Linked DNA regions of Funiculus sociatus GB2-C1. The protein of the gene in region 2 interacts with the protein of the main gene of each other region in a pairwise test. Links are inferred from orthologs where the notes say so. Each region holds a gene or a part of one and is shown on either strand. Other genes may lie near its edges.

Region 1 (4,348 bases), on a different replicon or contig from region 2:
TCCAAAAATCCCCAATATTGTGAGTTTTTCCGGGGCGATTAAACTAGGTAAAAAAACCGCCACAGCGGACACAGATATCAAAGTTACAATAGGAGTAATAGCTAAAACGGCACTTACTCGCGATGCTTCCCAGTGTTCTAAAGATTCGGCAAAAGCACCGTAAGCAATAACAGTATTCAAAGCACAAAAAAGTAGCATTCCTAAATGTAAGGGATTCAGTGTAAGAATCGGTTGCGCTGTGATAAACGGAGTGAACAAAATTGCACAGCCGCCATAGATTAGCAGCATAATGTTAGAAGAAGGCAATTTTTGCAAAAGCTGTTTTTGAGCTAAAGCATAAATAGCCCAAGTTATAGCTGCCAGCACAATTAAGCCACAGCCGATTAAATATTTGCCCTGCGCTGTAATTAAGTTAGTTAATTGCTCGTGAAAGAACAGCGCGAATCCTAGAGTTAGTACGCCTAAACCTATCCATTGACGCAAAGTATAGCGTTCTTTAAAAAAAGCTAAGCCGCCCAAACCCATAAGCACGGGAGCCATTTGAATGAGAACTTGGGTATTAGCTGGGGAAGTTAGCTGCAAACCTTGTAGAAAAAGGATGTAATTAGCTGCTAAAAATAAGATAGCGATCGCTAATAATCCTATAGGCGTTGTTTTCAGTTTTTCTACTGATGGTAATTGTTTCCGTGCCGCTAAATAAATCGCTAACAATCCAAAAGATACCAGAAAGCGAAACCAAGTGACGGTGTAAACATCCAACGCTTGCAGCGTCACCGTCAGAGCAATAGGTAGAATTCCCCATAGGAATACAGTCACAAGTGATAACGCTAGTCCTAAGCGCCATCTACCGGAACTAGAATGAAGTTGCATTAGGATTAATCCGATTTTTGGTAAAATAAGCCTGACGACTAAAGCCTGCCGGGTACTTTCAAGGAAAAGGAGCGTTACGCAATCAAAGCGCACGCTCCCTACTCTTTCCATTGTGTGTTTGCTGATGACATCTAATCTTCGACTATTTCTAGCAATTGGGCTTCACTCAACTGGGTGATTCCCAATTCTTGAGCTTTTTCCAACTTAGAACCTGCGTCTTCCCCGACAAGTAAGTAGTCAGTTTTGGCGCTGACAGAATTTGTCACTTTCCCTCCCGCTTTTTCTATGAGTGCTTTCGCCTCATCTCGCTTCAGCGTGGGTAAAGTGCCAGTAATCACAAAGATTTTGCCCTGTAAAAACAGATTTTCTTGTGGAGTGGGCATTTTCCCCGCCTCCTGATTGGCGAGTTGTAACCCAGATGCCTTGAGTCTGTCAATCAAAGCCTGATTCGCTGGAACTCGGAACCACTGATAAACAGCTTGGGCAATTTCGGGGCCAATGCCGTAAACTGCTTCAATATCGGTTGCTGATGCAGAAGAAAGCTGCTCAACTGTGGTGAATTTTTGAGTTAAAGTCTGAGCATTCACGCTACCGACGTGACGGATTCCCAAACCATATAATACTCTAGACCAAGGTTGAGTTTTTGAGTGCGCGATCGCATCCACCAACTTCTCGGCTAACTTTTTGCCCATCCGTTCCAAAGATGCCAACCTGTCAACAGTTAAATCGTACAAGTCAGCAACCGAATCCACCAAACCTTTATCAACCAACTGGTGCATCAGCTTTTCGCCCAACCCGTTGATATCCATCGCGTTGCGACTCGCCCAGTGAACCAGCGCCCCTTTTAAGATAGCTGGGCAAGACGCATTCACGCAGCGCGTCACCGCCTCATCTTGTGGTTTTACTACTGGCTGATTGCACACTGGGCAACAGGTAGGCATTTGGAAAGGTTGCGTACCAGATGGGCGAAGTTCTTGCAAAACGCGCACCACTTCTGGTATGATTTCGCCCGCCTTGTGGATAATTACTGTATCGCCAATGCGGATATCAAGCGATCGCACATAATCGCTATTGTGTAATGTAGCTCTTTGTACGGTAGTCCCGGCCAATTGCACAGGCTGCAACTCCGCCAGTGGTGTCAGCGCCCCCGTCCGTCCCACATTCACGGAAATATTTTCCACCCGCGTCGGAGCTTGTTCAGCCGGATATTTCAGCGCCACAGCCCAGCGGGGAAACTTCTGAGTAAATCCCAGCTGCTTCTGAAGCAGAATCGAATTCAGCTTCACCACCACCCCATCAGTCATGTAGGGCAAATTCAGCCGTTCTGTATCCCAGTATTCATAATAAGCCTGCACATCCTCTAAAGAGCGGCAGAGTTTCCGATTCGGATTCACCCGGAAACCCATCTCTTGCAACAATTCCAGCGATTCCCACTGCGTTTTAGCAACCTCAGCATCATCCTTACCGGGAATTTGCAAAGTATAGGCAAAGAAATCCAGCCGTCTCTGCGCCACAATTCGCGAGTCTAACTGCCGCAAAGTGCCAGCCGCCGCATTGCGGGGATTGGCGAATAGGGACTCGCCAGCAGAGGAGCGTTCCTGATTGATTTGTTTAAACACCTCCAACCCTAAAAATGCCTCACCGCGCACCTCAACGCAACCAGGAGGATTGTCTAGATTCAACCGTAACGGAATCGAACGAATCGTCCGCACATTTTGGGTAATATCTTCACCAGCGACACCATCACCCCTAGTTGCTCCCCTCACCAGAATCCCATTTTCATAAGTCAAAGCTATAGCAGAACCGTCAATTTTCAGCTCACACACATATTCAATCTCGCCTAACCCTCCCTGAGCAAGAGGAGATTCTTGACGGTGGCGCTGCCAACGTTCCTGCCATTTAGCAAATTCCTTCATATTGAAGGCATTTTCGAGGCTGTAGAGGGGAATATTGTGCCTTACCGATGTAAATTGTGATGCTGGTCGTTCTCCCACGCGCTGGGTAGGGCTATCGGACGTTATCAGTTCCGGATACTTGCTTTCTAAGTCTTGCAGTTCCCGATACAACTGATCGTAGACAGCATCCTCCATGATGGGATTATCAAGGACATAGTAAGCTAAGCTGGCATTCTGCAACAGCTGCCGCAGTTCCTGAACCCGTTGTTTGACTGCCTGTGTCACCTGTTCCACGGAGTCTATCCCCACCAAAAACTTATAGCCGTTCGATTTTAGTGTAACTAGCAAAACCCCCTATCTGTTTCTCGTTCCCACCCCGAAACGGGGAACGAGGAGCAAGTTTTAAACCGTATTTATACTTAAATTAACCTAGATTGCTCTCTAAGCTTAATGTCATACCTGTATATTCACTTAGGCATATTCATTTACTTAGCTGAAATTATGTTTCGTTCTTTGAAGTTGGTATTATTAGCAACGGCAGCTTTGGCACTTGTACCTGTTGGTGAAGCAGCAGCCGCAACTTTAACGGGCGCACCCCCGATTGTAATTGGACACCGGGGAGCCAGTGGCTATCGCCCAGAGCATACGCTGGCTGCTTATGAGTTAGCAATTGACATGGGGGCTGACTATATTGAACCAGACGTAGTTTCAACTAAAGACGGCGTTCTGATTGCTCGTCATGAAAACGAAATTTCTGGAACCACCGATGTTTCCAGTCGTCCAGAATTTGCTGACCGTTACACCACTAAAATTATTGATGGGGCAGAAGTAGAAGGCTGGTTTACCGAAGACTTCACTCTAGCAGAAATCAAAACTCTCCGCGCCAAAGAGCGTCTTCCCCAGCTGCGTAGTACAGCTTATGACGGTTTATACGAAGTTCCTACTCTGCAAGAGGTTATTGACCTAGCCAAGCGCAAAAGTGCGGAAACTGGTCGCACCATTGGTATTTACCCGGAAACCAAGCACCCCACGTACTTTAATTCTGTGGGTTTATCGCTGGAAGAACCTTTAGTAGAAATCCTCACGGCTAACGGGTACACTGATGCTGACGATGCGGTTTTCATTCAGTCTTTTGAAGTTGCAAACCTACAACGACTGAACACCTTAACGGATGTCTCTCTAGTTCAGTTGTTTGGTGGAAGTGGCTCTCAGCCGTATGATTTTGTTGTCAGTGGGGACTCTCGGACTTATGGCGACTTGGTAACTTCTACAGGATTAGCAGGTATTGCCGAATATGCACAAGGGATTGGCCCTTCAAAAGGGTTAATTATACCTTCTGCAACTGTGGATCGCGATGGGGATGGTAAAGCTGACGATCTGAATGGGGATGGTGTGATCAGCGATGCTGACAGGCCATTAAAAGAACCTACCACGCTGATTGATGACGCTCACGCGGCGGGTTTGCTTGTTCATGCCTATACTTTCCGCAATGAGGACTTTTTCCTGGCTCCAGAATACAACGGAAACCCAGAACTGGAGTACGAAAGGTTCCTTAAACTTGGCCTTGATGGCTTGTTTAGCGA
Region 2 (4,507 bases):
CATTGTCTCCCAAGTTCAGCGAGTCTTGAGCCAGGCACCGCCGGGAACTCAGGTTCAACCAGTATTGGCGGGAGCCTGGGGAAAGTCGTATAATTCTCGCCCATCGCTAGAAGACCAGATGCAGGCAATTCGCTCTGGAACCCCACAAATTAACGCAGTGAGCCATTTTGCCTTCTCCTGGCAAGAACCGGAAGTAGATCGCGATCGCAAATCCTGCCGTTCCCGCTAAGTTACTCGTTCCTGGGTTGCGGCCTCGGAACGAATAACCAGCTGTGTTAAGATCCAAGCAATTAAGTTTTAGCCGCGAGTGGCTCTACTGGTACGATTCCAACTCTAAGCGTTTCCCGGCACCAGAGAATGTTATTCAACAGGAGCGCCAACGAGCTGAAGTTAAACGCCAACGCGCTGACAGGGCTGAACAGCAGCTTGCCCAATTAATGGCTAAGTTACAAGAGCGAGGAATCGATCTCAAAGAGCTTTAGAAAAAGCGATCTCTTTTCATATTAGTGGTTAACGCTTCCCTGTACCACGGCTTTAACTTATTGTCAATTAGCAAGACTCATTCCCAGACTGAGTCTGGGAATGAGTCGGAAGAGAACTTTTCTCGTTCCCAGGCTCAGCCTGGTGCCTCCACCCTAAACCTACGCCACCACAAAATTAACCAACTTTCCAGGCACCACAATTACCTTTTTAATCTCCTTACCCTGGATATGCTTCAAAGCCACCTCTGACTCACGGGCATACTTCTCCAAAGCCTCCCGACTAGCATCAGCAGGCACTTGAATCGCCCCGCGAGTTTTGCCCATAATCTGAATCACCAAAGTAATTTCATCAACCACCAAGGCATCTGGGTCAACGTTAGGCCAGGTTTGCAAGTGTACTGACTCAGTGTTACCTAAATTCCACAACTCATCAGCAATGTGAGGAGCAAAAGGTGCCAGTAACAAAATCAAAGTATTTATCCCTTCCGCATACACAGGAGAATCTTTGCAGATGGCATCAGTAAGCGCATTACTTAACTTCATCAACTCAGAAACCGCCGTATTGAATTGATATTCGCCCTCTAAATCTTCCGTGACAGCTTGGATAGCATTGTGAATTGCTCGTCGCAAATCTTTTTCAGGTTTTGTTAGTTGTCCCTTGTCCGTTGTTTGTTGTGAAGACGACTGACTGCTGTTAAACTCCGCAACCAAACGCCACACACGATTTAAAAAGCGGAATTGTCCCTCAACGTCAGCATCATCCCATTCCAAATCCTTTTCCGGAGGTGCCTTGAACAAGGTAAACATCCGCGCCGTATCTGCACCGTACTTGGCGAGAACTTCCAACGGATCTACACCGTTGTACTTCGACTTCGACATTTTCTCATAGAAGACTTCCAACGGTTTACCCGTTTCCGGGTCTTTTGGGGCTGTCGGGTCTTTTACCTGTGCCGCTGGAATATACTTACCAGTCTCAGGATTTTTGTAAGTTATACCCTGTACCATGCCTTGAGTTAGCAAGCGCTGGAAGGGTTCGTCAAAATTCAGCAAGCCGCAGTCTCGCAACACTTTAGTAAAGAAGCGCGAGTAAAGCAAGTGCAAAATTGCGTGTTCAATTCCGCCTACATACTGATCTACAGGCATCCAGTCGTTTGTCTTCGTCTTGTCGAATACCTGTTGTCTGTTATTAGCGTCGGGATAGCGCAAGAAATACCACGAGGAATCGATAAATGTGTCCATCGTGTCTGTTTCCCGCTTTGCTTGTGTTCCGCAACTCGGACAAGGCACATTTACCCAATCCATCCCAGACAAAGGAGAAGCACCGCGTCCGGTAAATTCTACATTTTCCGGCAATACTACTGGCAAGTCTTCGTCCGGGACTGGCACTATACCGCACTTGGGACAGTGAATGACCGGGATAGGCGCACCCCAATAGCGTTGTCGGGAAATTAGCCAATCTCGCAAGCGATACTGTATCCGCGCTTTCCCGAAACCTTTTTGTTCGGCGTATTGAATAATCGCTGACTTGGCTTCGTTTGAATCCATGCCATTGAAGATGTCAGAATTAACTACAACTCCCGCCTCGGTATAAGCTTCTTTCAAAGTTATGATTGTATCAGCTGCATCAGCACGCACAATTACCACGTTGATTGGCAAATCGTTTCCATTAGCAAACTTGAAATCCCGAACATCGTGAGCGGGTACACCCATCACCGCGCCCGTGCCATACTCGTACAATACATAATCTGCGCTCCAAATCGGAATCTCTTCGCCAGTGAAGGGGTTAATCGCCTTACCACCTGTAGGAATACCCCGCTTTGGCTTATCTTCAGCAGTACGTTCCAACTCAGTTTGGTTGGAAACTTCCTGAATAAAGGCTTCTACAGCCGCTTTCCGTTCTGGAGTAGTAACCTTCGCAGTTAAAGGATGCTCTGGTGCCAAGACTACGTAAGTAACACCATAGACAGTATCGGGACGGGTAGTAAAAACACCGATTTTTTCATCCTTCCCGACAATCGGAAATTCTAAGTAAGCGCCAACAGATTTACCAATCCAGTTAGCCTGCATCAACTTTACACGCTCAGGCCATCCGTTCAACTTGTCCAAATCGTTGAGCAATTGCTCGGCATAATCGGTAATCTTGAGGAACCACTGCCGCAACAACTTGCGCTCAACTTTGGCACCGGAACGCCAAGAACGCCCTTCGTTATCAACTTGCTCGTTTGCCAATACTGTCTGGTCGATGGGGTCCCAGTTGACGGCGGATTCTTTCTGATAAGCTAGTCCGCGAGAGAAAAATTGCAAGAAAATCCACTGCGTCCACTTGTAATAGTCGGGAGAACAAGTAGTTACTTCGCGACTCCAGTCTATAGAAAGCCCCAACTGCTGTAACTGACGCCGCATCTGAGCAATATTTTGATAAGTCCACTCTGCTGGAGGAACGCCCCGGTCAATGGCGGCATTTTCCGCTGGCAAACCAAAGGCATCCCAACCCATCGGATGGAGTACGCGATACCCTTGCATCCGCTTGAGTCGGGCAATCACGTCTGTGATGGTGTAGTTGCGAACGTGTCCCATATGCAGGCTGCCCGATGGATACGGAAACATAGACAGGGCGTAGAATTTCGGCTTGCTGCTGTCTGTAGGGGTTTTATCTAAGCCTTGTTCTATCCAAGTCTGTTGCCACTTTTCCTCTATTGCTGCTGGGTTGTATCGGGACTCCACAACGAAAACTCCTACTGGGTCATTAATCGTCTACATTTTCCTAATTCTGTCATACTACCTCGCTGGGTGTGGCATTAGTAGGGGGTTTCAGTTTATAAGTGACAAACGAATGACATCTGAAGTTGTCTAGTCATCAAATGTTAAAAGTATTCGTTTACGGCACTCTCAAGCCTGGGGGGTCGAATTATCAACGTTATTGTGCGGGTAAGGTGGTGGAGGAGACAAGCGCGATCGCGCACGGTAAACTCTTCGCCCTAAAATTAGGTTATCCCGCCATGACTATAGGCAACGGGAAAGTTCACGGCTTTTTGCTGTCTTTCGCCGATTCAGCAGTTTTACTGAATTTGGATGAATTGGAAGATTACGACCAAGAGCGGAAAGCAGCACAAAATTTATATAATCGGCACGAAATCCAGACGTATGATTTAGATGCGCGATCGCTAGGGACGGCGTGGGTTTATCTGATGACACCAGAGCAAGTTAGACGCTACGGGGGTGTTGCTCTGCCGTGTGGTTACTGGAAAGGATAAAACCCTGAAGTGCAAATAAGTTAAAGCCCCTCTCTACCTAACCCTCCCCTCAAAGGGCTAGGGTTAGGTGGAGAAGGGTGGGAAAGATGTTAACTGTGAATTGACTGAGCGTTTCATCCCCCCAACTCTAAAGGTCAATTGAGGGGTTAAGAATGTAAATTAATAACTTTGATTTTGTGTATCTTCGGCAGAGTTTAGCAGTTGGTTGAGAGAGTGTTCTGGACTCGCTACTGCTGCTTTGGGAATCTCTATGGCAGGGCGATTTAGAGCAACCATCAAAGGCTCTGAAGGCTGCGGTGCTATGGGAGATTGAGCCATCTGCGGACTCAAGGAGTAATTGCCGGGGAGAATGCCTGAGAAAGCGCCAACAAACAAAGCTGCGATCGCTGCACCACTCCATCCAGCAAATTTTTGAAATCTGCGGCGGTTGATCGAAGCAAAAACTTCATTTACTGCCTGTTCTGTGGATTGCCCAGACTCAGGAACTGGCAGGGTTTGTAACCCTTGACGTAACGTCACTAATCTGGTGTACAAGCACTGCACTGTCGGGTCAGTTTTCAGCCATTCCTGAACTTGTTTGCGTTCCGCAGCGGTTACTTCACCGTCTAAGTAGGCACTGAGCAATTCAAAGCGATCACGCTGCAAAATATCCATTTCCTTCGAGGTCTGTGCGTCCGCTGGGCATCGCAGTCCAGCATCCTTATGAGTATTAAAGTCAGGGGTCATGTTTACGTCACCAGCAAATCACACAATTGGAAACTACAGCTCTCA

Evidence for each region. Proteins that work in one complex are often made in the same cells at the same time.
Region 1: the proteins of leuS (region 2) and ligA interact in binary tests that used the Escherichia coli proteins (3 or more experiments, as listed by UniProt). The link is inferred for Funiculus sociatus GB2-C1 from one-to-one orthologs.

The regions. Positions count from the first base shown.
Region 1 is NZ_JAMPKJ010000078.1:13,987-18,334, reverse strand. The notes cover bases 531-3,486. They hold ligA (NAD-dependent DNA ligase LigA), read right to left. Parts: upstream 3,060-3,486; coding sequence 1,002-3,059; downstream 531-1,001. Other genes in these bases: NDI42_RS24865 (glycerophosphodiester phosphodiesterase), read left to right, coding at 3,267-3,486; NDI42_RS24875 (DMT family transporter), read right to left, coding at 531-870. Also shown: more of NDI42_RS24875, read right to left, coding at 1-530; more of NDI42_RS24865, read left to right, coding at 3,487-4,348. UniProt on the Escherichia coli protein: DNA ligase that catalyzes the formation of phosphodiester linkages between 5'-phosphoryl and 3'-hydroxyl groups in double-stranded DNA using NAD as a coenzyme and as the energy source for the reaction.
Region 2 is NZ_JAMPKJ010000005.1:35,160-39,666, forward strand. Bases 425-3,539 are described here. They hold leuS (leucine--tRNA ligase), read right to left. Parts: upstream 3,207-3,539; coding sequence 642-3,206; downstream 425-641. Other genes in these bases: NDI42_RS03980 (hypothetical protein), read left to right, coding at 425-482; NDI42_RS03990 (gamma-glutamylcyclotransferase family protein), read left to right, coding at 3,344-3,539. Also shown: NDI42_RS03975 (family 10 glycosylhydrolase), read left to right, coding at 1-229; more of NDI42_RS03980, read left to right, coding at 273-424; more of NDI42_RS03990, read left to right, coding at 3,540-3,736; NDI42_RS03995 (anti-sigma factor family protein), read right to left, coding at 3,896-4,462.